Regions from separate parts of the Streptomyces sp. NPDC048192 genome, predicted to be linked through region 2. Evidence: riboswitches for the same ligand, from Rfam matches in the RefSeq annotation. Region 2 holds a riboswitch; the other holds the start of a gene.
What was found. A riboswitch is a leader RNA that binds a small molecule or an ion and turns the genes downstream of it on or off. The one in region 2 is predicted to bind S-adenosylmethionine.

Region 1 (7,774 bases), on a different contig from region 2:
GAACGGCATGTCGGACATCGCCTCGTAGCGGACGACGGCGCCGGTGTGCGGCGCGTGCAGCACCTGGCCGTTGCCGGCGTACAGGCCGACGTGGTGGATGTCGCCGTAGAAGAACACCAGGTCGCCGACCTTGAGCTGGCTCTGGTCGTAGATCCGGGTGCCGATGGTGGCCTGCGCCTCGGAGGTGCGCGGTATGGAGACGCCGGCCTGGGCGTAGGCCCAGGAGGTCAGCCCCGAGCAGTCGAAGGAGGACGGGCCGGAGGCGCCGTAGACGTACGGCGAGCCGAGCTTGCTCTGGGCGGCGGAGAAGGCGGCGGCGGCGCGGCCGGAGGCGGGCGGGGCGTCGCCCAGGTTCACGCGCTCGCTGGAGGAGCGGTCGGCGCGCGCCTGCTGGGCGGCCAGTTCCTGCTTCTCCTTGGCCGTCAGGGTGTTGAGGACCTTCTGCGCCTCGGCGAGCTTGGCCTGGACCTCCTTCTTCTTCTCCTCCAGCTGGGTGCGGGTGGCGGAGAGGTCCTTGAGCTTGTCGGCGGCCTCGGCGCGCTCCTGGGCGAGTTCGCGCTGTTTGTCCTGGATCTTCTTCAGGGCGTCGACCTGCTGGGCGCTCAACTGGTCGAGCGTGGAGGCCTTGTCGAGGAAGTCGTCCGGGTTGGAGGACAGGAAGAGCTGGACCGAGGGGTCGATGCCGCCCGAGCGGTACTGCGCGGTGGCCAGCGAACCCAGGCCGTCGCGCAGCTTGTTGAGGTCCTGCTGACCGCGGGCGACGTTGTCCTGGATGGTGGAGATTTCCTTCTGCAGCTTCTGCTGCTTGTCCTTCGCCCCGTTGAACTTCTCGGTGGCCTGCTCGGCCTCCTCGTAGAGCTTGTCGACCTTGGCCTTGACCTGGTCCTTGGTGAGCTTCTGGCTCGGCGCGGCATTGGCGGCGTTCGCGCTCAGGACGACGGCGGCGGCGGCTGCGGTGGTCAGCACGGTCACGCGGGCGCGACTCTGCTGCTTGGGTCGACGATGGGACGCCACGGAGGACGAACTCCTTCTTGTGAGTGAGTGAGTGATCACCCGTTCGGAGGTTCGAGCCCAGACCCTAGTGACCCAGTTGTGATCAGTTCAAATCCTCACACCAGAAAATCGCATCACACAATGCATTCTTTGCACACAACTCACAAGCAGTGATGCGCGTTTGACACTAGGTGGCGTGAAGATCACTCCAATTCGGACATTGCCTGTGTCCGGCGGAGTTTCAGGACAGTCGCTTGAGAAGCACCGCAGACGCGACCGGTCGGGCGCCCGCCCTGGCGACGCCGTCGGCCACCTCGCGGTCCGTGGAGGCGACGATGACCGGACGGCCCGGCGGTTCGGCGCGCACCAGCTGGCGGATCAGCTCGTCCGCGGTGACGCCCGGCTTGGAGAACAGCACCCGCACCCCGCGCGGCGGCGCGAGCAGCACCGGGGCGGCCAGTTCGGCGCCGTCGAAGACGCACGTCACCTCGGCGCCGGTCTGCGCGGCGAGCGCGGACAGCTGGCCGAGCAGCCTCAGCCGCTGCTTCTCCAGCGGCATCTGCGGATAGCCGGTCTTGGTGACGTTGTAGCCGTCGACCACCAGATGCGCCTGCGGCAGCGCGAGCAGCTGGTCGAGGATGGCCGGGTCGTGCTCCGACAGGGCGCGCGCCGCGATGTCCTTGGGGGTCATACGGCCCGGTTCGACGGCGTCCACGGTCTCGGCGGGGCGCACGGACACCGGCGGCAGGGCGAGCTCGCGCCGCAGTCCCTGGGTGGCGTCCAGCAGGGTGTCGAGCAGCAGCCGTACCCGCATGTCCTCCACGCTGCGGCCCTCGCGGGCTGCGCGGCGGGTGGCCTCCAGCGCGGCCTCGGCCTCGCCGAGCCGGGCCTTGAGCCGGCGGGTCTCGCTCTCGGCGGCCGACACCCGGGTGTGCGCCTCGGCGCGCAGGGCGTCCGTCTCGGCCTGGGCCTTGCGCAGGGCGGCCTCGCCGCGCTTGACGTCGCTGAGGGCGGCCCGGAGCTTGCGGTGAAGCGATTCGGCTTCCCTCCTCGCCGACTCCAGCTCCGCGCGCAGCCGTTCGGTCTCGGCGCGGGTGTGCTCGCGGGCGTGGGCCAGCTCGGAGCGCAGCCGGTCCAGCTCGGCCCGGGTCTCCTCGTCGGCGCGCTCGGCGTCCGCGCGCTGGGCCTCCTCGCCGGCCGCGGTGACCAGCTTCACCCAGCCCGCCGGGCGCAGTACGTAGGCCGCGGCCGCCACGTCGAGCGGGTCCGCGGCCGGGGGCGGGGAGCCGGAGTCGAGGGCGCCGGTGAGTTCCGGCTGCGCCTCTCTGAGCTTCTCCCCGATCCGCTGCCGGAACAGCGCGTCGGTCTCCAGCGCCGCCGCCATCGCGTTCCCGGCGAACTTCGCCCGGCGCGTGGGGGTGAACCGGGCGTACTGCCTCAGCTGTGCGGGCAGTTCCGACAGGGTCAGGCCGCCGAAGCCGTCCGAGACGATCTGCACGACCCGGCGGCGCACGCCCTCGGGCAGCGGACGGTCAAGCACCTCGGCGGCGCCGTCGCCCGGCCCCCCGCCCGTGGTCTCCGCCATCCGTCACACCCCACTACTTCCCTGCCCGGGGCCGCTCCGCTCAGGAGCCGGCACCCGGCCTGTCCACGAGTTCCACCTGGTCCACCGCGTTGCACCAGCGGCAGCGCACCGACTCGATGGTCTCACTGACCACCTCGCGCTCCTCCACGGTCGGCTCCCCCGCCAGATCGAGGTGGACGTACTCGACGACCTTCGAGGAACGCGTCACGTCGAACCGGGTGAGGTTGCCGCACAGGGTGCAGCGCCATCGGGTCGTCGCGGTCGGCAGGGGAACCGTCATCGTCGCTGTCCGCTTCCTTCTCGTCATCGCTCGTGCTCGCCGCACGCGCCGCCGGCCGACGCGTGTGGCGGTAACCCTACGGCCTGGCAGCGACTCGCCGCTGATCCGTCCACGGCGGCGAGGCGGTCTGTCAGCTTGCGTCCCGTTACGTCATGCTCTGTATTCATGATCAGCCAGTGGAGTACGGCGGCCGGCAGGGTTCTGCGAGCGGTCCGGAGCACCTCGGCGCCGATGACGTACGGCCTCATCGCCCTGTGCTGTCTGCTCTTCGTGCTGGGCCCGGCCTCCGGGCTCACCCCCGGATACGGCTCCGGACAGGCCCTGCTCGACGCGCAGCGGGCGTACTTCGCGCGCTGGGGCGTGGTGCCGTCCGAGCTGTTCGCCAGGCCGGTGCGCGACGCCCTGACCCCGGCCACGGCCCTGTTCGTGCACGGAAGCTGGGTGCATCTGCTCGGCAACATGCTCTTCCTCTTCGTCTTCGGCACGATGACCGAGGAACGGATGGGCCGGGTCGAGTTCACCCTGTTCTACGTCGGCTGCGGCTACCTGGCCCTGCTGGGCTACGCGGCCGCCAACGCCACCTCCGGGCAGTCGCTGGTCGGCGCCTCCGGGGCGATCTCGGCGGTCCTCGGAGCGTTCCTCTACCTGTTCCCCCGCGCGCGTGTGACCAGTCTCCTGCCGTTCCTGTTCTTCCTGCCGCTCCGGTTTCCGGCGTGGGTGGTGCTGCCGTTCTGGGCGGCGCTGCAGTGGGCGGCGGCCGGGCGCGCGTCCGACGGCCCCGGGGTGGCGTATCTGGCGCACGTGATCGGCTTCGGCCTGGGCTTCGGCTACGCGTGGGCCCGCCACGGCCGTGGGACTACAGTGAAAGCCGCCCCTGCTCAGGCCCTCGAGGGAGAGAACCAGCCGTGATCACCGCGATCGTTCTGATCAAGACCAGTGTCGACCGGATCCCCGAGATCGCGGAGGAGATCGCCGCTCTCGAGAGCGTCAGCGAGGTCTTCTCGGTCACCGGCACCTACGACCTGATCGCCATGGTGCGGGTGCGCCGCCACGACGACCTGGCCGAGGTCATCCCCGGCCGGATCAGCAAGATCCCCGGTGTCGAGGCGACGGACACGCACGTCGCGTTCCGGACGTACTCCCAGCACGACCTGGAGGCGGCGTTCTCGATCGGCCTGGACAACTGACCGGCCTGGACGACTGATCGATCAGACCGCCGGGACGCAGCGGCCGTCCTCCGTGCGGTACGTCCACTTCGCGCCCTCGGTCACGAGTTCCCTCACGGCGGTGACGAAGCGGTCCACGTGCTCGTCGGGCGTGCCCGCGCCGAAGCTGACGCGGATGGCGTTGAGGGACTTCTCGCCCGGCGCGGCCTCGGGGGCGCCGCACTCGCCCTGGCTCTGCGGGTCGCTGCCGAGCAGGGTGCGCACCAGGGGGTGGGCGCAGAACAGGCCGTCGCGCACGCCGATGCCGTACTCGGCGGAGAGCGCGGCGGCGAAGTGGGAGCTGTTCCAGCCCTCGACGACGAAGGAGATGACTCCGACGCGCGGGGCGTCGTCGCCGAACAGCGACAGGATCCGCACCTGCGGGACCCCGGCGAGGCCCTCGCGGACCCTGGCGATCAGGTGCCGCTCGCGGGCGACGAGGGTGTCCCAGCCGGCCTCGGTGAGGGCCTTGCAGGCCGAGGCGATGGAGTAGGCGCCGATGACGTTCGGGGAGCCCGCCTCGTGCCGGGCGGCGCTGTCGTGCCACTCCACGTCCACGCCGCCGTCCTGGCGCCGGGTGACCTTGCGGCTGGCGCCGCCGCCCGCGAGGTAGGGCTCGGCCGCGCGCAGCCAGTCGGCGCGGCCGGCCAGGACGCCGGAGCCGAAGGGGGCGTACAGCTTGTGCCCGGAGAAGGCCACCCAGTCGACGTCGAGGTCGCGGACGTCCACCGGGTGGTGCGGGGCGAGCTGGGCGGCGTCGAGGACGATCCGGGCGCCGTGCGCGTGGGCGGCGGCGGCCAGTTCGCGCACCGGCCACAGCTCGCCGGTGACGTTGGAGGCGCCGGTGACGCAGACCAGGGCCGGGCCGTACGGGTCGCGGTCGGCGAGGGCCCGCTCCAGCGTCGTGACGGCCTGCTGCGGGGTGCGCGGGGCGTCCAGGTAGGTCACCCGCGCGTCCTGCCAGGGCAGCAGGGAGGCGTGGTGCTCGGTCTCGAACACGAAGACCTGGCAGCCGGCGGGGAGCGCACGGGCCAGCAGGTTCAGCGAGTCGGTGGTGGAGCGGGTGAAGATCACCTGGTCGTCCGCGCGGCAGCCGAGGAACCCGGCGACGGTCCTGCGGGCGTTCTCGAACAGGTCGGTGGAGAGCTGGGAGAGGTAGCCGGCGCCGCGGTGGACGCTGCCGTAGTACGGCGCGTAGGCGGCCACGTCGTCCCAGACGCGCTGCAGGGCGGGGGCGCTGGCCGCGTAGTCGAGGGCCGCGTAGGTGACCTCGCCGCCGGTGACGAGCGGGACGGTGACATCCCTGCCCAGAACGGGCAGCGGGGCACAAACGGACTGGTCGGCGGCAGCGGTGAAGACGGACATGGCGGAACTCCCGTGAGGAACACGCCCGCGAGGGCGCAGGACGATGAGAAGAAGGGTGTGCGGAGGCGGGGCTCGGCGGCCCTATCGCATTCGCTTGCTCACGGAAGACTCCCTCGACGACCAGGACCCCTGGTCCCGCGCTGGGCAGCGCGCGAGGGGTCCGCGCTTGCCGTAGACCTCGCTGCCTACGGCCTGGTCCTCACCCGGGGCACCCCGCCACGGACGGAGGGTTGCCGGACAGCCGGCCGGGGCCTGATGGCTGTCACTCATGACCTGGTACGGGAACTTAAGGGAAAAGATCGTCGCCCCGCAACCCGTGTCCGGATCGCGGGACGACGACCTCCTTTGACCGCTGGCGATGACCGCTAGGCGTTGCTGGCCGCCACCCAGCGTTCCAGGGTGCGCTTCGCCGCGCCCGAGTCGATCGACTCGGCGGCCTTGGCCATGCCGGCGCGCAGCTGGTCGGCGAGCGGGGCGTCCGCCGGGTGCAGGGCGACGAGGGCCGCCGCCGAGTTCAGCAGCACCGCGTCCCGCACCGGGCCCTTCTCGCCGTCCAGCAGGCGCCGCGCCACCTCCGCGTTGTACGACGCGTCCGCGCCGCGCAGGGCCTCGACGGGAACGAGGTCGATGCCGACGTGCCTAGGGTCGAACGTCTCCTCGGTGACCTTGCCGTCGCGGACGATCCACACCCGGGAGGTGGACGTGGTCGTCAGCTCGTCCAGGCCGTCGTCGCCGCGGAAGACCAGGGCGGAGTTGCCGCGCTCGGCGAGGACCCCGGCCACGATGGGCGCCATCCGCGGGTCGGCGACACCGACGGCCTGGGACCGGACGTTCGCGGGGTTGGTCAGCGGGCCGAGGACGTTGAAGGTGGTGCGGATGCCCAACTGGCCGCGCGCCGGGGCGACATGACGCAATGACGGATGGAACCTCACCGCGAAGCAGATGGTGATGCCGGCCTCTTCGGCGACCTCGGCGACCCGCTGCGGGGTCAGGTTCAGATTGATCCCGAGCTTCTCCAGGACGTCGGAGGACCCGGAGGCGGAGGACGCGGCGCGGTTGCCGTGCTTGACGACCCTGGCGCCCGTGCCCGCCACGACGATCGACGACATCGTGGAGATGTTCACCGTCTTGGCGCCGTCGCCGCCGGTGCCGACGATGTCGACGGCCGGGCCCGGCACCTCGATCACATTGGCGTGCGCGTACATCGTGCGGACGAGCCCGGTGATCTCCTCCACCGTCTCGCCCTTGGCCCGCAGGGCCACCATGAACCCGGCGATCTGCGCGTCGGTCGCCTCGCCGCGCATGATCAGGTCCATCGCCCACGCCGTGTCGTCGGCGGACAGGTCATGGCCGTCCAGCAGGCCGTTCAGCAGGGCGGGCCAGGAACGGCCCGCCGCGGTGTCGCCTCCAGCGGGGGTCACAGCGCTCATCAGCCGCTCCTGGGTTCGTACACGGAATCAGTGGTGGATTCCCACCCTATCCACCCCGGTACACGCCGAAGGGCCCCGTCCGTAAGCCGGACGGGGCCCTTCATGTGGCGACGCGGGGATCAGTGGTGGCCGTGGCCGCTCGTGATCTCCTTGTACTCCTCGACGGTGGGCTTCGGGATCTGGTTGTTCTCGCCGTAGTAGGCGTTGGACAGCTTCACCCGCAGCTTCTGGCCGGCACCCACCTTGCGCTCGACGCCGTTCTCGTCGACCGTCGGGCCGATCTCGGCCGGCTGGTACTGCTCGTGCGCGGTGAGGGTGTGCAGCTGCTCCTGGCTGAGCGGCTCGTGCACCTCGATGAACTCACCGTGCGGCAGCCGCTTGATGATGCCGGTCTCGCGGCCGTGCAGCACCTTCTCGCGGTCGCGCCGCTGCAGACCCAGGCAGATCCGCTTGGTGACGAGGAACGCGATGACCGGGCCGACGAAGAACCCGATCCGGACGAACCAGGTCACGGCGTTGATCGACAGGTGGAAGTGCGTGGCCCACAGGTCGTTGCCGCCGCCGACCAGCAGAAGCAGGTACAGCGTCATCCAGGCGACACCCAGGCCGGTGCGGGTCGGGGCGTTGCGCGGGCGGTCCAGGATGTGGTGCTCGCGCTTGTCGCCGGTGACCCAGGCCTCGATGAACGGGTAGACCGCGATCGCCGCCAGGACCAGCGGGAAGATCACCAGCGGGATGAACACGCCCAGGACGAGCGTGTGGCCCGCGAAGTTGATCTCCCAGCCCGGCATGAAGCGGATCAGGCCCTCGGAGAAGCCCATGTACCAGTCGGGCTGGGCGCCCGTGGACACCTGGTCCGGACGGTAGGGGCCCATGGCCCAGATCGGGTTGATCTGGGCGACCGCCGCGATGGCCG
Region 2 (7,774 bases):
AGAGGTGGTCCACGCCCTGACGGCGGGCCTGCCGACGCCGGTCCACAACCCGGCCGCGCTGGTCCGCCGCCGTCTGGTCGACAAGGTGCCACCGGAACCGGTCCCCCGTCCGGCGCCCCGGCGGCTGCTGGAGTGCGCGGAGTGCGGGGTGCCGGGGCGGCCGGAGGCGCTGCCGGGGGGCGTGTGTGCGGGCTGCCGGGGCGGGCGCGGACCGACGCGCTCCCACGCGCCCCTGGCTCCTTCGGTGGTCCAAGGCCGCGCGGCCGGGATTCGCGCTGCTATGGCGTCCACGCGACGAGAAAGGACACCCGTATGACCGCTCCTACGGTCCGACCACATCGGTCCGGGGCACGATGGAGGGGAGGAGGCAATGCCATGACCCCCAGCACCGCCCAGCGCCCGCAGATGTCCGCCGAGGACTTCGAGGAACTTGCCCGCAGGGCACCGGAGAACGTGCGGTTGGAGTTCATCAACGGCCGCGTGTACGTGAAGGGCGACCGCATCTCGGTCGAGGACTTCGAGGAGCTGGCCCACAAGGCTCCGGAGGGCGTGAAGCTCGAACTCATTGACGGAAAGCTAGAGGTCAAGCCGTTGCCGGACCAGCGTCACCGGGGCATCATCGTGTGGCTCATGCGGCTGTTCATGCAGCTGCGCCCCGAACTGGCCATCTACCCCGAGCAGCAGCTCAAGATCGGCGCTTACCGCAAGGGCCACGCCTGTGCGGACGGTGCGCTGGCGCCGTTCAACCACTTCATCGCCCAGGAAGGCGACTGGGCAGACCCCGACGGCGTCCTCATGGTCGTGGAAGTCATCTCTCGCGATCGTGACACCGACCGGCGGGACCGCGTCGACAAGGTCCGCGGTTACGCCGAGGCCGGTATCCCCGTCTACCTGCTGATCGACCGGGACGACGACACGATCGTCGTGCACAGCGACCCCAAGGACGGCCGTTACCAGCAGTCGCCCTCCTACTCCTGGGGCGCGACGGTCCAGCTCCCGCCTCCGGTCGGCATCACCCTGAACACGGAGGACCTCAAGGACTACGCCGACTGAACCGAACCCGGAAAACGCCCGAGGGCGGCACCCCCAGCCGGAAGCTGGACGTGCCGCCCTCGGTCCGTGAGGACAGGCGATCAACCCTAGGGTCGATCAGAAGTCCATGTCACCGCCCGGCATGCCGCCGCCGGCCGGCGCGGCGGCCTTCTCCGGCTTGTCGGCGATGACGGCCTCGGTGGTGAGGAACAGCGCGGCGATGGAGGCGGCGTTCTGCAGCGCGGAACGGGTCACCTTCGCCGGGTCGATGATGCCCTCGGCGACCAGGTCGACGTACTCGCCGGTCGCGGCGTTCAGGCCGTGGCCCGGGGTGAGGTTGCGGACCTTCTCCACCACGACGCCGCCCTCGAGGCCGGCGTTGACGGCGATCTGCTTCAGCGGGGCCTCGAGCGCGATGCGGACGGCGTTGGCGCCGGTCGCCTCGTCACCCTCGAGCTCCAGCTTCTCGAAGACCTGGGAGGCCTGGAGCAGGGCCACGCCACCACCGGCGACGATGCCCTCCTCGACGGCGGCCTTCGCGTTGCGGACGGCGTCCTCGATGCGGTGCTTGCGCTCCTTGAGCTCCACCTCGGTGGCCGCGCCGGCCTTGATGACCGCGACACCGCCGGCGAGCTTCGCCAGGCGCTCCTGCAGCTTCTCGCGGTCGTAGTCCGAGTCGCTGTTCTCGATCTCGGCGCGGATCTGGTTCACGCGGCCCGCGACCTGGTCCGAGGAGCCGGCGCCGTCGACGATGGTGGTCTCGTCCTTGGTGATGACGACCTTGCGGGCGCGGCCCAGGAGGTCCAGGGTCGCGTTCTCCAGCTTGAGGCCGACCTCCTCGGAGATGACCTCGCCACCGGTGAGGATGGCGATGTCGCCGAGCATGGCCTTGCGGCGGTCGCCGAAGCCCGGGGCCTTGACGGCGACGGACTTGAAGGTGCCGCGGATCTTGTTGACGACCAGGGTCGACAGGGCCTCGCCCTCGACGTCCTCGGCGATGATCAGCAGCGGCTTGCCCGACTGCATGACCTTCTCCAGCAGCGGGAGCAGGTCCTTGACCGAGGAGATCTTGGAGTTGGCGATGAGGATGTACGGGTCCTCGAGCACCGCCTCCATGCGCTCCATGTCGGTCGCGAAGTAGGCGGAGATGTAGCCCTTGTCGAAGCGCATGCCCTCGGTGAGCTCCAGCTCCAGACCGAAGGTGTTGCTCTCCTCGACGGTGATGACGCCTTCCTTGCCGACCTTGTCCATGGCCTCGGCGATCAGCTCGCCGATCTGGGTGTCGGCGGCGGAGATGGACGCGGTGGAGGCGATCTGCTCCTTGGTCTCGACGTCCTTCGCCTGCTCCAGCAGGGCGGCGGAGACGGCCTCCACGGCCTTCTCGATACCGCGCTTCAGCGCCATCGGGTTGGCGCCGGCGGCGACGTTGCGCAGGCCCTCCTTGACCAGGGCCTGGGCGAGCACGGTCGCCGTGGTCGTACCGTCACCGGCGACGTCGTCCGTCTTCTTGGCGACTTCCTTGACCAGCTCGGCGCCGATCTTCTCGTACGGGTCCTCGAGCTCGATCTCCTTGGCGATGGAGACACCGTCGTTGGTGATCGTGGGGGCGCCCCACTTCTTCTCGAGGACGACGTTGCGGCCCTTGGGGCCGAGCGTCACCTTCACGGCGTCCGCGAGCTGGTTCATGCCGCGCTCGAGGCCGCGCCGCGCCTCCTCGTCGAACGCGATGATCTTGGCCATGTGAAGTGGTCCCTCCAGGACTGGGGGTGATTCCTTCGGACCGCGCCCGCGCCCGCGACGGACGGCTCGCCGGCCTCGTGGTTCCTTGCCCCACCCAGCCCGCGGGCCTCACCGACCCGGTCCTTCACTGTCACTCTCACCTTCAGAGTGCTAACGCCAATGATTAGCACTCGGGCATGCCGAGTGCAAGCGCCTACGGGGGTACGGCGGCCCGGTCAGCCGCGCGCGAACACGGGTGATCGCCCGGCGGGACCCGGGCACGGCGAAGGGCCCGCACCCTGTGCGAGGTGCGGGCCCTTCGGCGGAAACATTCAGGCGGTGACGCGAACCATGTCGGCCTGCGGACCCTTCTGGCCCTGCGAGATCTCGAACTCGACCCGCTGGCCCTCTTCCAGGGTGCGGTAGCCGTCCATCTGAATCGCGCTGTAGTGGACGAAGACGTCCGCACCACCGTCGACCGCGATGAAGCCGTACCCCTTCTCCGCGTTGAACCACTTGACGGTGCCCTGAGCCATGCCTAACTCCCCTATTACTGGCCCTTGCACAGATCCACACTTCGCGGACCCGGGTCAGACCTCACCCCCCATTGGTCGGGGGCGTGCGCCGGAACGCGTCGACCGCGGCTGAATGTATCTGTCCAACTGCCGTCTGCAACAGGTCAATCGGACGAGAAATCTGGATGGCAACGGTCCGGAATGTGGTGAGAATTCGCCCGACTTCAGGGCAAGTCGGGCTCCATAAACCATCACAAAAGCCGCATAAAGCCCACATAGTTTGGCTGTTTCTTGTCGGGCCTGCGGCATGAATGCGGGGTTCCCGGCCTGTCCGACCGGGAGCGCGTTCCCCAACTCTACCGCGCTCAATCACACAGAATTGCCCCCTCCGCTTCTCTCACGGAGGGGGCAATCCGATGAACAACGGGTAACAGCGGTTACCCAAGGTAATGATCAGCCGCCGGCGACCGCCGGAATGATGGAGACGCCGGCGCCGTCCGGGGTGGCCGTCTCCAGGCCCTGCTCGAAGCGGACGTCGTCGTCGTTGACGTACACGTTGACGAACCGGCGCAGCTTGCCCTGGTCGTCCAGGACGCGCGCGGCGATGCCGGTGTGGTTCTTCTCCAGGTCCTCGATGACCTCGGCGAGGGTGGCGCCCTCGGCGGTCACCTCGGCCTGGCCGCCGGTGTAAGTGCGCAGGATGGTGGGGATGCGAACGGTCACGCTCATGCGAGGCCAGCCTCTCGGAAGGAGTCCAGGGTCGGACGGATGGTGGCGGTGAGCCCCGTGCCGGCCACCGCGTCCAGTGTCTTGAGGCCGTCGCCGGTGTTGAGGACCACCGTGGTCTTCGTCGGGTCCAGGACGCCGTCCTTGAGCAGCTTGCGGGTGACGCCGACGGTCACACCGCCCGCCGTCTCCGCGAAGATGCCCTCGGTGCGGGCCAGCAGCTTGATGGCGTCGACGACTTCCTCGTCCGTGACGTCCTCCACCGCGCCGCCGGTGCGGCGGGCGATGTCCAGGACGTACGGCCCGTCGGCCGGGTTGCCGATGGCGAGCGACTTGGCGATGGTGTCCGGCTTCTGCGGCCGTACCACGTCGTGCCCGGCCTTGAAGGCCGTCGACACCGGCGAGCAGCCCTCGGCCTGCGCACCGAAGATCTTGTACGGCTTGTCCTCGACCAGACCGAGCTTGATCAGCTCCTGCAGACCCTTGTCGATCTTGGTGAGCTGGGAGCCGGAGGCGATCGGGACGACGATCTGGTCGGGCAGCCGCCAGCCGAGCTGCTCGCAGATCTCGTACGCCAGCGTCTTGGAGCCCTCGGCGTAGTACGGCCGCAGGTTGACGTTGACGAAGCCCCAGCCCTCGCCGGCCGGGTCGCCGATCAGCTCGGAGCAGAAGCGGTTCACGTCGTCGTAGTTGCCCTCGATGCCGACGAGGTCGCCGCCGTAGATCGCGGCCATGACGACCTTGCCCTGCTCCAGGTCGTGCGGGATGAACACGCAGGAGCGGAAGCCGGCCCGGGCGGCGGCGGCGCCGACCGCGCCGGCGAGGTTGCCGGTGGAGGAGCAGGACAGGGTGGTGAAGCCGAAGGCGCGCGCGGCCTCCAGGGCCTGGGCGACCACCCGGTCCTTGAAGGAGTGGGTCGGGTTGCCGGAGTCGTCCTTGACGAACAGGCCGCCGGTGACGCCGAGTTCGCGGGCGAGGTTGTCGGCCCTGACGAGCTTGGTCCAGCCCGGGTTCAGGTTCGGCTTGTCGGCCACGTCCGCCGGGACGGGCAGCAGCGGGGCGTAGCGCCAGATGTTCGCCGGGCCGGACTCGATGCGGCGGCGCAGTTCCTCGGTGTCGTAGGCGGAGAAGTCGTAGGCGATCTCCAGCGGGCCGAAACACTCCTCGCAGGCGAAGACCGGGCCGAGCGGGACGCGGTGACCGCACTCGCGACAGCTCAGGGCCGCGGCGGGGCCGAGATCGACGGTGGAACTGCTGGAGCTTGCAACTGTCTGCACAGCCATGTGAGGCGAGGCCCTTTCTCCTCATCTTCCTCACGACGCATCTCGCCGTGAGACGGATTTGGCACCTTCCCTAGCCGGGAGCCTCGCGGAGCGATCAGCAGTGATCTACGAGAACCGACTGGAGGGTTGCCGGGGCTTCATCGGGCCGTGTCCCTCTGCCCCTCTGGATGAGCGGTATGCGGTTGTCGACGCACGCTGACCCCCGACATGCGATGGTCATCGGCGTTGTTCAAGACTGTAACCGAAGGCCAGGACAGTTGAGATAGTCGTCCGAACCGCGAGATGGATCACACGGTGCAGCCCGTGCGATCACGAACAGTGAGGAGCCGCAGACCGTGCTGGAAGAAGTCGAGCGCTGGCTGGCCACCCGCTCCTGGTCCGTGGCCGATCGCCCGCTCCACCGGATCCTCGCCGCCAAGCAGCGCACGGGCCAGACGATCAGCGTCGTGCTGCCCGCGCTCAACGAGGAGGAGACGGTCGGCGACATCGTCGCGGTCATCCGCCGCGACCTCGTGGAACGGGTCCCGCTCGTCGACGAGGTCGTCGTCGTCGACTCCGGCTCCACCGACCGCACCTCCCAGGTCGCCGCCGCCGCGGGCGCCCGGGTCGTTCACCGCGACGAGATCCTGCCGCGCATTCCGGCCGTCCCCGGAAAGGGCGAGGTGCTGTGGCGCTCCCTGCTGGTGACCAGCGGCGACATCATCTGCTTCATCGACGCGGACCTGAGGGACTTCTCCGCCGACTTCGTCTCCGGGATCGTCGGCCCGCTGCTCACCGACCCCGGGGTGGCCCTGGTAAAGGGCATGTACGACCGTCCGCTCGCCGGGAGCGCGGGGCAGGGCGGCCGGGTCACCGAGCTGATGGCCCGCCCGCTGCTGAACATGCACTGGCCGCAGCTCGCCGGGTTCGTGCAGCCCCTCGGCGGCGAGTACGCGGCCCGGCGCGGCCTGCTGGAGCAACTGCCGTTCCCCGTCGGGTACGGCGTGGAGCTGGGCATGCTCGTGGACGCCCTGCACCTGGTCGGCCTCGACGCGCTGGCCCAGGTGGACGTGGGCGTGCGCAAGCACCGCCACCAGGACGGCCAGGCGCTCGGCCGGATGGCCGCCGCGATCTACCGCACGGCCCAGCTCCGGCTGGCGCGCGGCCACCTCGTGCGGCCCTGCCTCACCCAGTTCGAGCGGGGCGAGGACGGCTTCGAACCGCGCACCTACTCGGTGGACACCGAGGAGCGGCCGCCGATGCTGGAGATCGCGGAGTACGCGGAACGCAAGGTGGCGTGAACGTTCGTATACGGCGGCGCGCCGGGCACGGCCGTACGTTTGAGCGTTTCCGGGCGGGGCTAGGTTGAGGACCATGGCTTCCACGGATGCTGCTGCCAAGAATGCTCAGGTGCTGGTCGCGTCCAACCGCGGCCCGGTTTCGTACGCGGTGGACGACAGCGGTGCGCTGCGCGCCAAGCGGGGCGGCGGCGGGCTGGTCTCGGGCCTGTCCGCCATCGGCTCGGACGCGGACTCCCTGTGGGTGTGCGCGGCGCTCGGCGACGGCGACCGCGAGGCCGTACGGCGGGCCGGCGGCGGGCTGCTGCCGGCCGAGGACAGCGGCGGGCAGCGGGTGCGGATGCTGGACATCGACGCGCGCGTGCACGCGGACGCCTACAACGGCATCGCCAACTCGGTGCTGTGGTTCGTGCACCACATGCTGTACCAGACCCCGCTGGAGCCGGTCTTCGACGCGGAGTTCCGCCGGCAGTGGGCGTCGTACGAGACCTACAACCGCGCGTTCGCCGAGGCGCTGGCCGAGGCGGCGGCCGACGGCGCCGCCGTCCTCGTCCAGGACTACCACCTGTGCCTGGTCCCCGGCATGCTCCGCGAACTGCGCCCGGACCTGCGGATCGGGCACTTCTCGCACACGCCGTGGGCGCCGCCCGAGTACTTCCGGCTGCTCCCCGGCGACATCCGCGAGCAGCTGATGGCGGGCATGCTCGGCGCCGACCGGGTGGCGTTCCTGACCCGGCGCTGGGCGGACGCGTTCCGGGACTGCGCGCAGGCCTTCCTGGGGTCCGGGATGCCCGCGGGCACGCGGATCGGCGTGCACGGGCTGGGCGCGGACGGGGACTTCCTGCGCAAGCGGGCGCACGAGCCGGACGTCGAGGAGCGGATGGCGGCGCTGCGCGAGGAGATCGGCGCGGGCCGCCGGACGATCGTCCGCGTCGACCGCACCGAGCTGTCCAAGAACATCGTGCGCGGCCTGCTGGCCTACCGGCAGCTGCTCGAGGACCACCCCGAGTGGCGGGAGCGGGTGGTGCACGTCGCGTTCGCGTATCCGTCGCGGCAGGACCTCGCCGTGTACCGGGACTACACCGCCGCCGTGCAGCGGGTGGCCGAGGAGATCAACTCCGCGTACGGCACGCCCGGCTGGACGCCGGTGGTGCTGCACGTCAAGGACGACTTCGCGCGCTCGCTGGCCGCCTACCGGCTCGCCGACGTGGCCCTGGTCAAC

Region 1: it holds a riboswitch for S-adenosylmethionine, as region 2 does, so the genes downstream of both, ACGFZN_RS07545 (aminotransferase class V-fold PLP-dependent enzyme) here and thrC (threonine synthase) in region 2, are expected to answer to the same signal.

What each region holds. Positions count from the first base shown of each region.
Region 1 is NZ_JBIDAL010000003.1:417,520-425,293, forward strand. It holds gene ACGFZN_RS07520 (NlpC/P60 family protein) at 1-1,014, opposite strand, end outside; gene ACGFZN_RS07525 (NYN domain-containing protein) at 1,235-2,578, opposite strand; gene ACGFZN_RS07530 (hypothetical protein) at 2,619-2,858, opposite strand; gene ACGFZN_RS07535 (rhomboid family intramembrane serine protease) at 3,024-3,767, shown strand; gene ACGFZN_RS07540 (Lrp/AsnC ligand binding domain-containing protein) at 3,764-4,045, shown strand; gene ACGFZN_RS07545 (aminotransferase class V-fold PLP-dependent enzyme) at 4,067-5,428, opposite strand; SAM riboswitch class IV at 5,586-5,702, opposite strand; gene trpD (anthranilate phosphoribosyltransferase) at 5,794-6,858, opposite strand; gene ACGFZN_RS07555 (cytochrome bc complex cytochrome b subunit) at 6,978-7,774, opposite strand, start outside.
Region 2 is NZ_JBIDAL010000005.1:400,496-408,269, forward strand. It holds gene ACGFZN_RS12615 (hypothetical protein) at 1-316, shown strand, start outside; gene ACGFZN_RS12620 (Uma2 family endonuclease) at 376-1,053, shown strand; gene groL (chaperonin GroEL) at 1,150-2,772, opposite strand; gene ACGFZN_RS12630 (cold-shock protein) at 3,084-3,287, opposite strand; gene ACGFZN_RS12635 (ubiquitin-like small modifier protein 1) at 3,720-3,995, opposite strand; gene thrC (threonine synthase) at 3,992-5,275, opposite strand; SAM riboswitch class I at 5,294-5,449, opposite strand; gene ACGFZN_RS12645 (glucosyl-3-phosphoglycerate synthase) at 5,611-6,555, shown strand; gene ACGFZN_RS12650 (trehalose-6-phosphate synthase) at 6,629-7,774, shown strand, end outside.